Regions from separate parts of the Streptomyces sp. NPDC058001 genome, predicted to be linked through region 2. Evidence: riboswitches for the same ligand, from Rfam matches in the RefSeq annotation. Region 2 holds a riboswitch; the other holds the start of a gene.

Region 1 (9,464 bases), on a different contig from region 2:
CGGCCCTGCACCGACTTCCCCGCGACCGCGGCGACCTCCTCGGCCGGAGTCGGGGCCGCTTCCGCGGTCGGCTCGTGCAATGGTGCCGTCATCGTGGCAGGGACCCCTCTTCTTCAACCGGCGGTGGCCGGCCCGCACTTGCCGCTGTGGCGGCGGATCAGTCCGTCGTACACAGGGGCGAAACCCACCCCCTGGAGCGGGAGTCTTCATCGCGGCCGTGATCTGTTACCAGACTTGACGGTGAATGGATGCGTAACCGTGATGCTCTCTGGGGGGTTCCGTTATCCAGACGGCGGGTAACGGATAGCGGACGCGGGTCAGTTGGGGCGGAAGAGGTCACGCGCGTAGATCTACGTCGCTTTCACCATCAGATGTCACCAGAACGGACATTCGGGCCAGGCCCGTGTCCACCAGGTGACACACCCTCGATCACCGGCGCTTGGCCGGTTTTCGAGCCTCGCTGGATCCAGCCGGAGCCGGCCGGATCTAGAAGGAACCCTGCTGCGGCGGATATCCGTAGCCCGCGGTGGGGGCCGGGGGCATCGCGCCGCCGTGAGACTCACGGTCGTAGAAGGGCCGCGCGGTGGCCCGCAGCCACATCGCCACCGGGTCGTACTCGTCGGACAGGGCCACCGTGGAGACGGGCAGCCCGTCGGGTACGGCCCCGATCGACTGCTGCATCATCGCCCGCACGGCGTCCACGGCGGGCGGGCTGGTGTCGTACACATCGAGCCCGATGGCGAGATAGGGGGCCCCGAGCGACGGCTGCACCCAGGCGCGGCGCAGGGCGCGCACGGCGGGTGTGCGGTGCGCGTTCTGCGTGAGCAGGGCGTAGAACTGCGGGATCTCGATGGTGGGCTCGGCAAGCCGCAGCGGCCCCGCGGGCTGGCGGTCCAGACCGGTGGCGATCCGGCGCAGGTCGAGCCAGGGGATGCCGACACCCCCGCCGGGCGCGTGCGGATTGAGCCAGAGGCCGTAGTGGTCCGGGTAGAGGGTGCGTGCGAGGTCGACGCCGGAGATGACTTCGTACGAACGGTTCCAGCCGCTCGCCGAGAGTTCCTGCGCGGAGGTCACACAGGGCGCGTAACCGAGGCCCTCGACCTCCATGTTGCCGTACTGGGCGTCCGGGGATCCGGCCTGGCCGTGCCAGAGGAGCATCCAGACCTGACCCGACGTGGGGTCCGAAAGGGCACGCAGCAACGCCTCGTACGCGTCGTAGCGCCCGGGGGTCACCTGGCGCAGCATGTGCTCGACCTGCCCGGCCGCAGCCGTGCCCGACGCACTCACCCTTGATCGCCCCTTCGTGACACTTTCGACGAAACCCACCGAAATCCCCCGGGTCACGTGCCGCTGCCGCGGCACTTCGACCAGGCCATGAAACCAGCTTATGCGGCGATCCCGGCGGCGACTTGACGCACCGGCCGCCGCGTCGTACCGCACGCGCCGGACCCGGAGGCGCTCGGGGCCGGTTCGGTGCCGCGCGTGGGCCGGTCAGTGCCCTCCCGTGACCCGGAGTCAGTGCCCTCCCGTGGCCCGGGGGTCAGTGCCGCCCGTGGCCCCGGCTCAGTGCTGCCCCTGGGCGTAGAACGGCCGGACCCTCTCGCGCATCCAGTCGACCACCGGGTCCTGGGCCGCGTCGAGCAGAACCAGGTTCACCGGCCAGCCCGCCGGCGCCCGGCCGAGCGCCCGGCCGAGGGCGTCCAGGGGCAGTTCGCCGACCTGCTCGTCCCACCGGTTCAACTCGACGCCGACGAACAGCACCGGGTCGCCGCCCTCGACACTGGCCAGACAGCGGCGGGCGCTCACCACCACACCGGTCGCGGCGAACTCGGCGGCGGCGGCGGCCAGGAAGTCCACCGGGTCGTGCTGCCAGTCCGGCTCGAAGAGGCGCACCCGGCCACCGCTCGCGGGACCGTCGAGCGGACTGCGCCCCGCGCGGCACAGTTCGGCGACGGCGGGCGGCGGGAGCGGGACACCCACGGCTCCGTCGGGGTTGACCACGATGCCGAGCTGCGGCGGGAGTCCGCGCGCGAACTCGACGGCGGGCGCGACGGTGCACCCCATCCGGTCGCCGACGACCTGGCGGAACTGCTGCTCGGAGCTGAAGACCGGGACATACGCCTGCCCGTCGATCTCCAGCGTGGGCAGGTCGAGCGTGGGTCCCCCGGGTCCGCCGCCGGCCGGCAACGGCACCCAGAGGTGGCTGCGGCCGAGTACTTCGATGATCCGGCCGCCCGCCGAGGGCGCCGTCGCACCGAGTGCGGCGGCGAGCACCTCCTCCAGCTCGTTGCCGGGCCATCCGCCGTAGGGCACGGCGTGGGCCGTCTGTGCCGGTATCTCCATCGTCAACCACCTGCTCCGGACCGCTGTTTCTGCGGCTCGCACCCTAACGCGTACCGGGAGGAACGCCGCGTCGGCGGTCGTGGTCAGCGGTCGAAGCGGATCGCGCGCAGTACGTCCGCCGCCGTCCGGTCCAGGAGCAGCGCGGAGCGGCACCCCGGCGGCAGGTCGCCCCGCTCGGCGGCCCGCACCAGCTGCCCCACGGTCCTGCGGTGCCGCCGGAACGCGTACCGCGACACTCCCCTGCCGCGCTCCCGCTGGCCGTCCAGGGCCGTGTCCGGCGGGACGTCGAGCAGCAGCAGATGCAGGGTGGCCCCACGCCTGCGGGCGTCGCGGGCGAGCCAGCGCCGGACCCACCGCTGCGTACCGCAGTCGTGGACGACGACGCTCTCGCCGGTGCGCAGCGCGCGGCGCAGGCCCGCGAAGTGGGCGAGGCGGACCAGCGGGCGGTACACGGCGTACGGCACGAAGCGCGGCACCCGGGACGCCCAGCGGTCGCGGGTGTCCTGCGAGTCGATCCGGTGCCCGCTGACCGTGCGCCGCATCAGCGTGGACTTGCCGCTGCCGGGCAGTCCCGAGACGACGACCAGGTCGCCGGGGGTGAAGCGGAGCCGGTGCGGGCTGCGGCCCGCGCGCTCGCGCAGATCACGCACGACGGCGGTCCGCCCGTCGGCGAAGGTCTCCACCGTCGGGGCGCCGGGCTGCTTGGGCAGCGCGACACCCGTCACCGTCGCGTACACCCTGGTCCTGTTCACCGTGAGCGTCCTCCCCCTGGGGTCCACGTGAGCCTTCCCCGTCGAGTGTAAAGAGAAGGTAATGCGGGGTGAACCGCGATTGCGTCCTGGTCCTGCCACAAGGCGGTTACAGGCCACCGCCCTGCCGTGTCGCCGGGATGCGTGCAATGATGACCCCGCCAACTCCAAACAGGCCGCTTGAATCCACGCGGGAGAGCCCTCGGCCACGACCGGGGCGCCGAAGGAGCAAGTCCCTCCCTTGAATCTCTCAGGCCCAGATACCGCGTGGGCGAGGCACATCTGAAAAGCGGGCCGCCGTGCTTGACGCGTGCGGCTCCACCCAAGGTGCAAGCCGGATCCGCCGAGCGGTGGACTCCCGGCGAACCTCTCAGGTTCCGATGACAGATGGGGAGGATCGCCCTCGCCCGTCATGCCCTGGGAGCACCCCCTCATGAGCAATGCCCCGAGCACTGCCCCCCGTCAGACCGCGCTCGACGCCCTGCACCGGTCGCTCGGCGCGACCATGACCGACTTCGCGGGCTGGGACATGCCGCTGCGGTACGGGAGCGAGCGCGACGAGCACCAGGCGGTACGCACCCGCGCCGGACTCTTCGACCTGTCGCACATGGGTGAGATCACCGTCACAGGTCCGCAGGCCGTGAACGTCCTGAACTTTGCCCTGGTCGGCAACATCGGCACGGTCGGCGTCGGCCGCGCCCGCTACACCATGATCTGCCAGGAGGACGGCGGCATCCTCGACGACCTGATCGTGTACCGCCTCGCCGACACCGAGTACATGGTCGTCGCGAACGCGGGCAACGCGCAGACCGTCCTGGACGCGATCACCGAGCGGGCCGCCGGGTTCGACGCCGAGGTCCGCGACGACCGGGACGCGTACGCGCTGCTCGCGGTCCAGGGCCCCGAGTCCCCCGGCATCCTGAAGTCCCTGACCGACGCGGACCTCGATGGCCTGAAGTACTACGCCGGGCTGCCCGGCACGGTCGCCGGGGTACCCGCCCTGATCGCGCGCACCGGGTACACGGGCGAGGACGGCTTCGAGCTGTTCGTGGCCCCCGCCGACGCCGAGAAGCTGTGGCGGGCACTGACCGACGCCGGTCAGGACGCCGGTCTGGTGCCGTGCGGACTGTCCTGCCGGGACACCCTGCGCCTGGAGGCGGGCATGCCGCTGTACGGGCATGAGCTGACGACCTCGCTCACGCCCTTCGACGCCGGGCTCGGCCGGGTCGTGAAGTTCGAGAAGGACGGCGACTTCGTGGGGCGCGAGGCCCTGTCCGCCGCGGCCGAGCGGGCGGCGACGGATCCGCCGCGCAAGCTGGTCGGGCTGATCGCCGAGGGCCGCCGGGTGCCCCGCGCCGGGTTCCCAGTGGTCGCGGCGGGCGAGGCCGTCGGCCAGGTCACCTCGGGCGCGCCGTCGCCGACGCTCGGCCGGCCGATCGCCATGGCGTACGTGGACGCCGCGCACGCCGCGCCGGGCACGACCGGTGTGGGCGTCGACATCCGCGGTACGCATGAGCCGTACGAGGTCGTGGCGCTGCCGTTCTACCAGCGCCGGAAGTGACCTCCCGCGCTCCGGTCCGTACCCGCCCTCCCTTCCCGACCCTCCCTTCCTTCAGCACTCATCCGCGTACAGGAGAATTCACGTCATGAGCAACCCCCAGCAGCTGCGCTACAGCAAGGAGCACGAGTGGCTGTCGGCCGCCGATGACGGCGTGTCGACGGTCGGGATCACGGAGCACGCGGCCAACGCGCTCGGTGACGTCGTGTACGTACAGCTCCCGGAGGTCGGTGACACGGTGACGGCGGGCGAGACCTGCGGTGAGCTGGAGTCGACCAAGTCGGTGAGCGATCTGTACTCCCCCGTGACCGGTGAGGTCGTCGCCGCCAACCAGGACGTGGTGGAGGACCCCTCGCTGGTGAACTCCGCCCCGTTCGAGGGCGGTTGGCTGTTCAAGGTGCGCGTCTCCGATGAGCCGGGCGACCTGCTCTCGGCGGACGAGTACACCGACTTCGCCGGCTGACCCCGACCCGTAGGGATCTTCTGATGTCACTTCTGAACCAGTCTCTCCACGAACTCGACCCGGATGTCGCCGCCGCCGTCGACGCCGAGCTGCACCGTCAGCAGTCCACCCTTGAGATGATCGCGTCGGAGAACTTCGCTCCGGTCGCGGTGATGGAGGCCCAGGGCTCCGTCCTCACCAACAAGTACGCCGAGGGCTACCCGGGCCGCCGCTACTACGGCGGCTGTGAGCACGTCGACGTGGTCGAGCAGATCGCCATCGACCGGGTGAAGGCGCTGTTCGGCGCCGAGCACGCCAATGTGCAGCCCCACTCGGGTGCCCAGGCCAACGCGGCGGCGATGTTCGCGCTGCTCAAGCCCGGTGACACGATCATGGGTCTGAACCTCGCGCACGGCGGGCACCTGACCCACGGCATGAAGATCAACTTCTCCGGCAAGCTGTACAACGTGGTCGCGTACCACGTGGACGAGACCACCGGTCAGGTCGACATGGCAGAGGTCGAGAAGCTCGCCAAGGAGGCCAGGCCGAAGCTGATCGTGGCGGGCTGGTCCGCGTATCCGCGGCAGCTCGACTTCGCGGCCTTCCGCCGGATCGCGGACGAGGTCGGCGCGTATCTGATGGTCGACATGGCGCACTTCGCGGGCCTGGTGGCCGCGGGGCTGCACCCGAACCCGGTGCCGCACGCCCATGTCGTGACCACCACCACGCACAAGACCCTCGGCGGTCCGCGCGGCGGGGTCATCCTGTCCACGCAGGAGCTGGCCAAGAAGATCAACTCGGCGGTCTTCCCTGGCCAGCAGGGTGGTCCCCTGGAGCATGTGATCGCCGCGAAGGCGGTCTCCTTCAAGGTCGCGGCGACCGAGGACTTCAAGGAGCGCCAGCGGCGCACCCTGGAGGGCGCGCACATCCTCGCCGAGCGGCTCGTCCAGGACGACGCCCGCGCGGTCGGCGTGAACGTGCTGTCCGGCGGCACCGATGTGCATCTGGTCCTGGTGGACCTGCGCGAGTCGGAGCTGGACGGTCAGCAGGCCGAGGACCGGCTCCACGAGGTCGGCATCACGGTCAACCGCAACGCCGTCCCGAACGACCCACGGCCCCCGATGGTCACCTCGGGCCTGCGGATCGGCACCCCGGCACTGGCCACCCGCGGTTTCACCACCGAGGACTTCCGTGAGGTCGCCGACATCATCGCCGAGGCGCTGAAGCCGTCGTACGACACGGACGCCCTCCGGGCGCGGGTGACCGCGCTCGCCACGAAGCACCCGCTGTACCCGGGGCTGTAGACCCCGGACCCGCACGACGCGAGCGGGGCACTACGCACACTGACGAGGAACGTGGTGCCCCGCCCCACCCCGATACGGCATCGGCATCCGCATCGGCATCCGTACGACATCGGCACGACCCGGCAGACGACGGCGTCTACCAACCCCAGCTAGGAGTTCCCCCGTGGCCATCTCGGTCTTCGACCTGTTCTCGATCGGCATCGGCCCGTCCAGCTCCCATACGGTCGGCCCGATGCGCGCGGCCCGGATGTTCGCGCGCCGCCTGAAGAACGACGGCCTGCTCGCCCACACCACGTCGGTACGCGCCGAGTTGTACGGCTCCCTCGGCGCGACCGGCCATGGGCACGGCACCCCCAAGGCGGTGCTGCTCGGCCTGGAGGGCGAGTCGCCGCGCACGGTCGACGTGGAGCACGCCGACGAACGCGTCGAGCAGATCCGGACGACCGGACGGCTCAGCCTCCTCGGGGCGCACGAGATCGCCTTCTCCTACGACGACGACCTGGTCCTGCACCGCCGCGAGACGCTCCCGTACCACGCCAACGGCATGACGATCTTCGCGTACGACGCTGCCGGCGGGCTGGTCCTGGAGAAGACGTACTACTCGGTGGGCGGCGGCTTCGTCGTGGACGAGGAAGCGGTCGGCGCGGACCGGATCAAGCTGGACGACACGGTGCTGAAGTACCCGTTCCGCACGGGTGACGAGCTGCTGCGGCTGTCGAAGGACACCGGTCTGTCGATCTCCTCGCTGATGCTGGAGAACGAGAAGGCGTGGCGTAGCGAGGAGGAGATCCACGAGGGCCTGCTGGAGATCTGGCAGGCCATGCAGAGCTGTGTCGCGCGCGGGATGGCCCGTGAGGGCATCCTGCCGGGCGGCCTCAAGGTCCGCCGCCGCGCCGCCACGACCGCCCGCCAACTGCGCGCCGACGGCGACCCGGCGGCGCACGCGATGGAGTGGATCACGCTCTACGCGATGGCCGTGAACGAGGAGAACGCGGCGGGCGGCCGGGTGGTGACCGCGCCGACGAACGGCGCCGCCGGCATCATCCCCGCGGTGCTGCACTACTTCATGAACTTCGTGGCCGGCGGCACCGCCCGGGAGAAGGAGGAGGGCGTGGTCCGCTTCCTCCTCGCGGCGGGCGCGATCGGCATGCTCTTCAAGGAGAACGCGTCGATCTCCGGCGCCGAGGTCGGCTGCCAGGGCGAGGTCGGCTCGGCCTGCTCGATGGCGGCTGGCGCGCTCGCGGAGGTCATGGGCGGCAGCCCCGAACAGGTCGAGAACGCCGCCGAGATCGGCATGGAGCACAATCTGGGCCTGACCTGCGACCCGGTCGGCGGTCTCGTCCAGATCCCCTGCATCGAGCGCAACGGCATGGCCGCCGTGAAAGCCGTCACGGCGGCAAAGATGGCCATGCGCGGCGACGGCACCCACAAGGTGTCCCTCGACAAGGTCATCAAAACAATGAAGGAAACGGGCGCGGACATGAGCGTCAAGTACAAGGAGACGGCTCGGGGCGGGCTTGCGGTGAACATCATCGAGTGCTGACGGCGTAGGCCCTGACCAGCCGACCAGCCGACTCGCGGACTAGCGGACTAGCGGACTAGCCGACTAGCGGACGGAGATGAGGCCGCCGTCCACCGGGATGAGTTGGCCGGTGATGAAGTGCGACGCGTCGCTCGCCAGGAAGACCATGACCGGTGCCAGATCCTTGGCGGGGTCCCCGAACTTGCCGCCGAGCGGGATCTGTTCGGCGGTCGCCTGGTCGTGGGCCGCCAGCTCTTCCGGCGAGAGTGCCTTGCGGAACTGCTCGTACATAGGGGTGACCACATACGGCAGGACCGCGTTGACGCGGACCCCGGACGGGCCCCACTCCCGTGCGACGGACCGGGTCCAGGTGTGCACGGCGGCCTTGGTTGAACCGTAGACGGCATTGTGCAGTTCCGCCGTCAGGCCGGACTCGGAGCCGAAGTTGATGATCGCTCCGGCGCCCGCCTCCCGCATCACCGCGTAGGCCGCGGAGTTGGTGTGCACGGTGCCGTAGACATTGACCTTGAAAAGGGTCTCCAGGAAGTCCTGCGTGACGTCGTCGGCAGCGGCGTGGCGCTGGATGCCCGCGACATGAACGAGGACATCGAGCCCGCCCATACGGGAGGCCGCCTCGGTGAAGACCGCGTTCACCTGGTCTCGGTCGCTGACGTCGGCCCGGGAGAACGTCACCGATCCGGGTCCCGCCGCCGACGCCGCTTCCGCCACTTCGCGGCCCAGGTCCTCGTTCACGTCGACCGAGCTGACCACGGCGCCCTCGGCCGCGTAGGCCCGCACGACGGCCTCGCCGATGCCTTGGGCTCCGCCGGTGACGATGACCCGCTTGTCCTTGAGTTGCATGGGTGTCTCCGATCGATTCGCTGGTGCGGGGTGCTCCGCTGGAAGGCCGGTGGGGAAATCCGCGGGCCGGCGGTGGCTGGGCGCGCGGTTCCCCGCGCCCCTCGCGGGGACGCGGTACCGCACCGGATTTCCCCGACCCCGTTCAGGAGTCCTTGTGTTTGGCCGCCGCCGAGAATTCGGGATCGACGTCCGTGATCCCCATGGCCGTGAACGCCTGGCCGACCACCGCTCCCATGTCGCGGTTGGACACCGCGGTGATGCCGCCGTCGACCGCGATGTTCTGGCCCGTGATGAACTCCGAGCGGTCACTGGCGAAGAACAGCGCCATGCCGGCCAGGTCCCGGGGCAGACCCGCGCGGCCGATCGGGTGCAGCCGCCCGAGCGGTTCCGCCAGTGCGTCGACGAACGCCCCGTACTGCGACGGGTCCAGACCGGTGCCCTTGGCCATGATCGGGGTGAGGATCAGGCCGGGCATGATCACGTTGGAGCGGATCCGGTACGGCGACAGTTCGTACGCCGCGGTGCGGGCCAGCTGGATCACCCCGGCCTTGGCGGAGTCGTACGAGGCCGAGGACAGTCCGGCCTGGATGCCCGCGATGCTGGACATGGACACGATGCTGCCGCCGGTGCCCTGTGCCTTCATCCGGCGCGCCGCGTACTTGTGGCCCAATGCCACGGACCGCAG
Region 2 (9,464 bases):
GGCGATCTCCATCAACGGACAGCGGCTGACCGCCCTGTCCGCGATCCGCGCCGCGGGCGACGCGATACTGGTCGACAACCGGCCCCTCGTGCCCCCGTACACGGTGCTCGCGGTGGGGGACGGGCAGCGGCTGAGCACACGGTTCCAGAACAGCGCCGACGGCCAGTATCTGCATGCCCTCCAGGAGAACTTCGGCATCAGGACCGGGATTTCCGCTCAGGACGATCTCCAGCTGCCTGCCGCACCGAGCGTGATCGTACGAACAGCAGAGCCGAGAGCAGAGAAGGGCACATCGTGATCGCCGTACTGGGCCTCGTCGTGGGAGTCGTGGTCGGAATTCTGGTCCAGCCTGAAGTTCCCGCGGTCGTCGAGCCGTACCTTCCGATCGCCGTGGTCGCGGCGCTGGACGCCGTGTTCGGAGGGCTGCGGGCGATGCTCGACGGGATCTTCGACGACAAGGTCTTCGTGGTGTCGTTCCTGTCCAATGTCGTCGTGGCGGCCCTGATCGTGTTCCTGGGTGACGAGTTGGGCGTAGGCGCCCAACTGTCCACCGGTGTGGTCGTCGTACTCGGTATCCGTATCTTCTCCAACGCTGCCGCGATCCGGCGGCATGTGTTCCGAGCGTGAGGCCGATGGGTACGGAGCCGATGGGTACGGACGAGACGCCCGAGCCGCACCTGCGCAGGGAACTGCCCCCCGAGGTTCCGGTGGAGCCCTCCCGCGAAACCGACGACCCCGCGCGCGGGGCGGACGATTCCGCGCCCGGTGACGGCGTGGCCGAGCAGCCGGGACCACCCAGGCTGTCCGGCAGACAGCGGCTGGTGAAGGGGCTGTGGCCGCCGCGGTTCAGCCGTGCGCAGCTCATCGTGGCGCTGCTCCTCGCCGGTCTGGGCTTCGGGCTCGCGATCCAGGTCGCGTCCACGAGCGACAACAGCGCGCTGCGCGGAGCCCGGCAGGAAGATCTGGTGCGCATCCTCGATGAACTGGATGACCGTACGCAACGTCTTGAGGATGAGAAGCAGCGTCTGGAAGATCAGCGCACCGAGCTGGAGAACAGCTCCGACCGGGCCGAGGAAGCACGTAAACAGACGATCGAGCGGGAGAAACAACTCGGCATCCTGGCGGGCACCGTGGCAGCCCAGGGGCCGGGCATCACGATGACCATCAGCGACACGGAGGGGACGGTCAAGGCGCACATGCTGCTCGACGCGATCCAGGAACTGCGCGCGGCGGGAGCCGAGGCGATCCAGGTCAACGACGTACGGGTGGTCGCCGGGACCTATCTCACGGACGGCGACGGCGGTGGGGTGAGTGTCGACGGCCGGAAGATCAGCCAGCCGTACAGTTTCAAGGTGATCGGCAAGCCACAGGACCTGGAACCGGCACTCAACATCCCGGGCGGAGTGGTGCAGACTTTGGAGAAGGAGCAGGCCACGGTCACACTGACCCGCTCGGAGAAGATCATTGTTGACGCCTTGCGACCGGCGAAGCAGCCTGACTACGCTCGGTCGTCCTCCCGGTGAACCGGAGGTGCATGGTGGCCACCCGGCGAGGGCATGAGGTTGCGGGGGGTCGGCGCACCGGAAGAGGGGTGCGTGGTGGAAACTGTCCGGTGGGTACGGACGTTGTGAAGATGTCCGGGTCGGCAGGTGTGTGCAGTCAGGGTTCGTCCTGCCCCACGGGCGGGTCTGTTTCGGTCAAGGGGAATCGCCCGTGAAGTTGTTTGCGAAGTTGTTCGGCAAGAGTTCACGCGAGGACGGCGGCAGTGCCTCCGCCCGGCATCGTGCTCCTCGCCATGGAGACGCAGAGGGGCAGTCGGGCGACCGTCCGCTGTTCCGTGATCAGGTCGCTGCACCGGGTAGCGACATTTCGGGCGGACAGGGCGCGTCCTCTGTTGACCCTGCCGCATCCGGCCGCATAGGTTTCGGGGAACCGTCAACCTCAAGTACGGGTGGAGGGTTTGCCCCCGACCCGTACGCGTCCCATGCCCCCCAGGGGCAGCCGCGGCAGGAGGGTCCATCCATGGCCTTGGTGTGTACGAGGTGCGGGAACCGAAACGCGGAAGCAAGCCGTTTCTGCTCGAACTGCGGTGCGCCGCTGCGCGGCGCGGCGCCGGAGCGTCCGTCCGAGACGACCTCGACGATCTCCATCTCGGGCCTTGAGGCGTACGACGCCGAGGTCACCGGCCAGACCATGACGCCGTCGCTGTCGCCGGAGGCCCAGGCCGCCGTCGACGCGCTGCCGCTCGGTTCGGCGCTGCTCGTCGTCCGCCGGGGTCCCAACTCCGGCAGCCGCTTCCTGCTCGACGGGGAGCTGACCACGGCCGGCCGGCACCCGCAGAGCGACATCTTCCTGGACGACGTGACCGTGTCCCGGCGGCATGTGGAGTTCCGGCGCGGCCCCGACGGCTCGTTCACGGTGTCGGACGTCGGCAGCCTCAACGGCACATATGTCAACCGAGAGCGGATCGACGCGGTCCCGCTGTCGAACGGCGACGAGGTCCAGATCGGCAAGTACCGACTGGTCTTCTACGCGAGCCAGCGGGGCATCTGACCCCCGGGAAGGTACATGCTTCACACACCGAGCGGCGGTGCGGGCCACGGCACCGCCGCCACGGACGGTCGGCTGATGAGCATCGGCACCGTGCTGAGCACGCTGCGGGACGAGTTTCCCGAGGTGACGATCTCCAAGATCCGTTTCCTGGAGTCCGAGGGGCTCATCGAGCCCCAGCGCACACCCTCCGGGTATCGCAAGTTCAGCACCGAGGACGTCGAGCGGCTCGGTCACGTCCTCAGGATGCAGCGCGACCATTACCTGCCCCTCAAGGTGATCCGGGAGTATCTGGAAGCCTTGGAGCGCGGTGAGGCCGTACAGCTGCCATCCCTGGGACGGCAGCGCGACACGGCGGACGGACAGCGTCCGGGTGCCTTCGACGCCCCGACTGTCGCGCGCGTGGGCCGCGACGAGCTGCTCGCCGCCGCCGGGATCGACGAGGCGGAACTCGCCGAATGGGAGTCCTACGGCCTGCTCGCCCCCTTGCCGGAGGGCGGATACGACGCGGAGGCGGTCACCGTCGCCACGCTCGTGGTGGAACTGGGCAGGTTCGGGATCGAACCACGGCATCTGCGCGCGATGAAGGCGTCGGCGGAGCGTGAGGCCGGCCTCGTGGACCAGGTCGTGGCACCGCTGCGGCGGCACCGCAACCCGCAGACCAGGGCACACGCCGAAGCCCGCACCAAGGAACTGGCCGAGCTGACCGTACGGCTGCACTCGGCCCTGGTACAGACCGCCCTCGGCGTCCGACTGCCCTGATCACAGGCCCTGGGGAGCCCGCCGGGGCGCCGCTTCCATTGCCCGCCCATGGGGTGCCCGACTACCCAAAGGTGCCGGGCACGGCCTAGGGTTGCTGTGTGAACGAGCTCGACGTCGTAGGTGTCCGGGTCGAAATGCCCTCCAACCAACCGATCGTGCTCCTGCGAGAAGTGGGAGGCGACCGTTACCTCCCCATCTGGATCGGGCCGGGGGAGGCGACTGCCATCGCCTTCGCGCAGCAGGGCATGGCCCCCGCGCGACCGCTGACCCACGACCTGTTCAAGGACGTGCTGGAGGCCGTCGGGCAGGAGCTGACCGAAGTGCGCATCACCGATCTGCGGGAAGGCGTTTTCTACGCCGAGCTGGTGTTCGCGAGCGGGGTCGAGGTGAGCGCACGCCCCTCCGACGCCATAGCGCTGGCCCTGCGGACCGGTACGCCGATCTACGGCAGTGACGGTGTGCTCGACGACGCCGGGATCGCCATCCCGGACGAGCAGGAGGACGAGGTCGAGAAGTTCCGCGAGTTCCTCGACCAGATCTCTCCCGAGGACTTCGGCACCAACAGCCAGTGAGAAACTGGACGGCGGCCTTCACGCCATTCGGCTAGCCTTTCCCCGCGGTGGGATACGGGAAACCACTCGTAGGGTGATTATCACTCGGCGTGGCGAGTGTGGCGATCGTTGACGCACCCCGAGTGACTGCCTACCTTCGAGAAGGCAGGTCAAGGACGGAGGTCGGCGTGAGAAGCAGCGGCGACGGTACGGCTGGGGGTGCCCCCGGATTGAGCTCGGGGGAAGGCGGCCCGTACGCGCTCCACAGCGGTCAGGCCGGTCGAGTTCCGACCCGGCCTTCGGCTGTGTCGATGGACGGCGGCGCGCCGTCCGAACAGGTCGGCTACCGGGGCCCCACGGCCTGCGCGGCAGCGGGCATCACCTACCGCCAGCTCGATTACTGGGCCCGTACGGGCCTGGTCGAGCCGAGTGTGCGGGCCGCCTACGGCTCAGGGACACAGCGCCTCTACAGCTTCCGGGACGTCGTCGTCCTCAAGGTCGTGAAGCGGTTCCTGGACACCGGTGTCTCGCTCCAGAACATCCGGACCACCGTCCGGCACCTGCGGGAGCGCGGTTTCACGGATCTGGAACGCATGACGCTGATGAGCGATGGCGCGACGGTCTACGAGTGCACCTCGCCCGACGAGGTCCACGACCTGCTCCAGGGCGGCCAGGGCGTCTTCGGAATCGCCGTCGGCGTGGTGTGGCGGGACGTCGAGAGCGCGCTGTCGCAGCTGCACGGCGAGCGGGTCGACACCGGAGAGACGCTGGTCGGCAACAACCCGGCCGATGAGCTGGCACGGCGGCGTCACCGGGCGGTCTGAGCGGTCGGCCGGGCTCCGAGCGGTGCGGAACGGGGTCCGGAGGTGTACGGAAAGGGCCCCGAGCTGTGCGGAACGGGGTCCTGAGCGGCGGTCGGCGCCCCGGCGGTGGCGCTTCGCCAGGGCATTGTCAGTGGCGTAGGGCAGCATCGGAGATGTGAGAAGCGAGCCCACCATCCTGCATCTGGACATGGATGCCTTCTACGCCTCGGCGGAGCAGGCGGCCAAGCCCAGCCTGCGCGGAAAAGCGGTGGTGGTGGGCGGCCTGGGGCCGCGCGGTGTGGTGGCCACCGCCTCCTACGAGGCACGGCGCTTCGGAGTGCACTCCGCCATGCCCATGGCCCAGGCCCGCAGACTCGCGCCGAACGCCGCGTATCTCGTCCCCCGCTTCGCCTTCTACCGCGAGATCAGCGAGCGGGTGATGGGGCTGCTGCGGGAGCTGTCGCCGCTGGTGGAGCCCCTCAGCCTCGATGAGGCGTTCGTCGATCTGGAGGCCGGTGGGACCGCCTGGGACGCGGTGTCCGCGCAGACCACGGGGGAGCGGCTGCGCGCGGACATCAGGGCGGTGACCGGACTGACCGGATCCGTGGGGCTCGCCGCGTCCAAGATGCTCGCGAAGATCGGCTCGGAAGAGGCCAAGCCGGACGGCCTGGTGCTGATAGAGCCCGGCACCGAGCGCGCCCTGCTGGCCCCCATGTCCGTACGCACCCTGCCCGGCGTCGGGCCCGCCACCGGGGACCATCTGCGGCGCGCCGGGATCACCACGGTCGGGGAGATGGCCGAGGCGGGCGAGGACGAACTGGTACGGCTGCTCGGCAAGGCCCATGGGACCGCGCTGTACGCGATGGCGCACGCGCGGGACGAGCGGCCCGTCGTCGCCGAGCGGGAGACGAAATCGGTGTCCGTCGAGGACACCTACGACGTCGACATCCACGACCGCGTGCGGGTGCGCCTGGAGGTGCAGCGACTCGCCGACCGGTGCGTCCAGCGGCTGCGGGCCGCCGGGCACTCGGGGCGGACCGTCGTGCTCAAGGTCCGCAGATACGACTTCTCGACGCTCACCCGGTCCGAGACGCTGCGCGGGCCCACCGACGACCCCGCGGTGGTCCGGGAGGCGGCAGGGCGGCTCCTGGAGTCCGTGGACACCACCGGAGGCGTACGGCTGCTCGGGGTCGGGGTCAGCGGGCTCGCCGACTACACACAGGAGGATCTGTTCGCGCAGGCCGCCGCCGCGTCCGCCGCAGCGTCCGCCACCGTGTCGGAATCGGTCGCGGAGCACCCGTCGGCCCATGACGAGGGTGGGCCGGGCGAGGAATCGGCCGGCGACGCGACGGCCCACCCGGCGGGCGGTGACGCGCTCGCCCCGCCCGGTTCGGAAACGGGTGCCGAGCCCAGGGCCGAACGGCGCTGGGCGGCCGGGCACGACGTGCTGCACGCCACCTACGGGCAGGGATGGGTCCAGGGCAGCGGGGTGGGCAGGGTGACGGTCCGGTTCGAGACGCCGGACTCGGCTCCCGGGCGCGTACGGACCTTCCGTACGGACGACCCGGATCTGGAGCCCGCGGATCCGGTTTCGGTGGTGTCGGCGGTGGCGGAGGAGCGGTCACCGGTAACCACTGAGTCCACAGAACCTGTGTCTGCGGAACCCTCGCCCACGCAACCCCGTTCGGCTCAGCGGACCGCCGGGCCGCCCTCCGGTGGCTCCTCCCCGGATCCGGCGATATGACCGAAGTCCCGGTCGGGTGGCGGCGCGGATCCGGGGGCCGCGATGTCCAGGCCGTAGTGGTGGTAGAGCTGAAGCTCCTGCTCGGGGGAGAGATGCCGGCCGACGCCGAAATCGGGGGCGTCCTTGATCAGGGCCCGGTCGAAGGGGACGCGCAGGGTGCCTTCCACCAGCTCACTGGGCTCCAATGGCACAAAGGCGTCACGGCTGAACAACCCTGTCCTTATGGCCGCCCACTCCGGGACGCCGGTCGCGTCGTCGAGATAGACCTCGTCGATCGTGCCGATCTTCGTGCCGGTGCGGTCGAACGCCTTGCGGCCGATCAGGTTGCGCGGATCGATGTCGGTCTGCACGGGCCCTCCAACTGATCGCAACTCATCCCTAAGCCCTCGTAAAGACTACGAAAGAGCACATTGCGGCAGGCGGCCACTCGAAGCTTCGTGCGGGGGCCTCGCTGGTAGGCTGGCAAACGGCTGTTGACCCTGTGCGGGAGAGCTTCCCGGTAGCGACCGGGAGCGCCGAAGGAGCAAATCCTCCCCGGAATCTCTCAGGCCCCAGTACCGCACGGGTGAGGTCACTCTGGAAAGCAGGGCGGGAGTCGCAAGCCCCCGACCTCACCGACGGTGAAAGCCGGCGCGCCCCCGGGCGAGCCGGTGAAGCTCTCAGGTTGAGATGACAGAGGGGGAGGCCGTCCGGGCACCGCTGCCGTGGTGCCCCACGAAGGTCGCGTGAGACCAGGAGGCCCCCGCCATGAACGCCCACCGCATTCCGCTTTCCCGACTCGAACAGGGCATTCCGTTTGAACGGCGTCATATCGGGCCCGACGCCGAGGCCCGCGCCAAGATGCTCGCGCAGGTCGGGTACGGCTCGCTGGACGAACTGACGGCGACCGCGGTACCGGAAGTGATCAGGAGCGCCGAGGCCCTGGACCTGCCCGGCGCCCGCACGGAGGCCGAGGTCCTCACCGAACTGCGCGCCCTGGCGGACCGGAACGATGTTCTGGGTTCCATGATCGGCCTCGGCTACTACGGCACCTTCACGCCGCCGGTCGTACTGCGCAACGTCATGGAGAACCCGGCCTGGTACACCGCGTACACGCCGTACCAGCCGGAGATCTCGCAGGGGCGCCTCGAAGCGCTGTTGAACTTCCAGACCATGGTCGCGGAGCTGACCGGACTGCCGACCTCCGGTGCCTCGCTCCTGGACGAGGGCACGGCCGCCGCCGAGGCGATGGCGCTGTCCCGGCGGATGGGCAAGGTCAAGGACGGTGTCTTCCTGGTCGACGCCGACACCCTGCCGCAGACCGTCGCCGTGATCCGCACCCGGGCCGAACCGACCGGGGTCGAGGTCGTCGTGGACGACCTGTCGTCCGGGATCCCCACCGCGATCGCCGAGCGCGGAGTCGTCGGCGTCCTGCTCCAGTACCCGGGTGCCTCCGGTGCCGTACGCGAGCTGCGGACCGTCATCGAGCAGGCCCATGAACTCGGGGCGGTCGTCACCGTCGCCGCCGATCTGCTCGCGCTCACCCTGCTGACCTCGCCCGGCGAGCTGGGCGCCGACATCGCCGTCGGCACCACCCAGCGGTTCGGCGTCCCGATGGGCTTCGGCGGGCCGCACGCCGGATACATGGCGGTCCGCGAGAAGTTCGCCCGCAGCCTGCCCGGCCGTCTCGTCGGCGTCTCGGTGGACCGTGACGGCAACCAGGCGTACCGGCTCGCGCTCCAGACCCGTGAGCAGCACATCCGCCGCGAGAAGGCCACCAGTAACATCTGCACCGCTCAGGTGCTGCTCGCCGTGATGGCCGGAATGTACGCCGTCTACCACGGTCCCGACGGGCTGCGGACGATCGCCCGCCGCACCCACCGCTACGCCACACTCCTCGCCGAAGGGCTGAAGGCCGCCGGCGTCGAGATCGTGCACGGCGCCTACTTCGACACCCTGACCGCCCGGGTGCCCGGCGAGGCCGCGCGGATCGTCGCCGCCGCGCGCGAGGACGGCGTCAACCTCCGGCTCGTGGACGCCGACCACATCGGCATCGCCTGCGACGAGACCACCAACCGGGCCCAACTGGGCGCCGTATGGACCGCGTTCGGCGCCGAGGCCGACATCGACGCACTCGACGCGAGTGCCGCCGACGCGCTCCCGGACGAACTGCTGCGCACCGACGACTACCTCACACACCCCGTCTTCCACCAGTACCACTCCGAGACGGCGATGCTGCGCTATCTGCGCCGGCTCGCCGACCGGGACTACGCGCTCGACCGCGGCATGATCCCGCTGGGCTCCTGCACCATGAAGCTCAACGCGACCACGGAGATGGAGCCGGTCACCTGGCCGGAGTTCGGCCAGATGCACCCCTTCGCGCCCGCCGAGCAGGCGCAGGGCTATCTCACGCTCATCCGTGAGCTGGAGGAGCGGCTCGCCGAGGTCACCGGGTACGACAAGGTGTCCCTCCAGCCCAATGCCGGTTCGCAGGGCGAACTCGCGGGACTGCTCGCCGTGCGGGGGTACCACCGCGCCAACGGCGACGACCGGCGCACGATCTGCCTGATCCCGTCCTCCGCGCACGGCACGAACGCAGCGAGCGCGGTCATGGCCGGGATGAAGGTCGTCGTCGTGAGGACCGCCGACGACGGTGAGATCGACGTGGACGACCTGCGGGCCAAGATCGAGCAGTACCGCGAGGAACTCGCCGTACTGATGATCACCTACCCGTCCACGCACGGTGTGTTCGAGGAGCATGTCGCCGACATCTGCGCCGCCGTGCACGACGCCGGCGGTCAGGTCTACGTCGACGGCGCAAACCTCAACGCCCTTGTGGGCCTTGCCAAGCCGGGCCACTTCGGCGGCGATGTCTCGCACCTCAACCTGCACAAGACGTTCTGCATCCCGCACGGCGGCGGCGGCCCCGGCGTCGGTCCCGTCGGCGTCCGCGCCCACCTCGCGCCGTATCTGCCGAACCACCCGCTCCAGCCCGCCGCCGGGCCCGAGACGGGCGTCGGACCGATCTCGGCCGCTCCCTGGGGCTCGGCGGGCATCCTGCCGATCTCGTGGGCA

The links. A riboswitch is a leader RNA that binds a small molecule or an ion and turns the genes downstream of it on or off. The one in region 2 is predicted to bind glycine.
Region 1: linked by a shared signal. The riboswitch ahead of gcvT (glycine cleavage system aminomethyltransferase GcvT) and the one ahead of gcvP (aminomethyl-transferring glycine dehydrogenase) in region 2 are both predicted to bind glycine.

The regions. Positions count from the first base shown of each region.
Region 1 covers NZ_JBHVQT010000012.1:69,854-79,317, reverse strand. Annotated here, with positions in the region: gene ACFVT5_RS28865 (ABC transporter permease) at 1-92, opposite strand, end outside; gene ACFVT5_RS28860 (enhanced serine sensitivity protein SseB C-terminal domain-containing protein) at 487-1,287, opposite strand; gene ACFVT5_RS28855 (enhanced serine sensitivity protein SseB) at 1,564-2,343, opposite strand; gene ACFVT5_RS28850 (AAA family ATPase) at 2,427-3,095, opposite strand; glycine riboswitch at 3,274-3,368, shown strand; gene gcvT (glycine cleavage system aminomethyltransferase GcvT) at 3,526-4,653, shown strand; gene gcvH (glycine cleavage system protein GcvH) at 4,739-5,113, shown strand; gene glyA (serine hydroxymethyltransferase) at 5,137-6,396, shown strand; gene ACFVT5_RS28830 (L-serine ammonia-lyase) at 6,560-7,939, shown strand; gene ACFVT5_RS28825 (SDR family NAD(P)-dependent oxidoreductase) at 8,003-8,779, opposite strand; gene ACFVT5_RS28820 (SDR family NAD(P)-dependent oxidoreductase) at 8,922-9,464, opposite strand, start outside.
Region 2 covers NZ_JBHVQT010000006.1:555,302-564,765, reverse strand. Annotated here, with positions in the region: gene ACFVT5_RS18165 (DUF881 domain-containing protein) at 1-298, shown strand, start outside; gene ACFVT5_RS18160 (small basic family protein) at 295-627, shown strand; gene ACFVT5_RS18155 (DUF881 domain-containing protein) at 633-1,523, shown strand; gene ACFVT5_RS18150 (FHA domain-containing protein) at 1,606-2,553, shown strand; gene ACFVT5_RS18145 (MerR family transcriptional regulator) at 2,569-3,312, shown strand; gene ACFVT5_RS18140 (bifunctional nuclease family protein) at 3,411-3,884, shown strand; gene ACFVT5_RS18135 (MerR family transcriptional regulator) at 4,052-4,687, shown strand; gene ACFVT5_RS18130 (DNA polymerase IV) at 4,842-6,410, shown strand; gene ACFVT5_RS18125 (PRC-barrel domain-containing protein) at 6,356-6,760, opposite strand; glycine riboswitch at 6,885-6,980, shown strand; gene gcvP (aminomethyl-transferring glycine dehydrogenase) at 7,158-9,464, shown strand, end outside.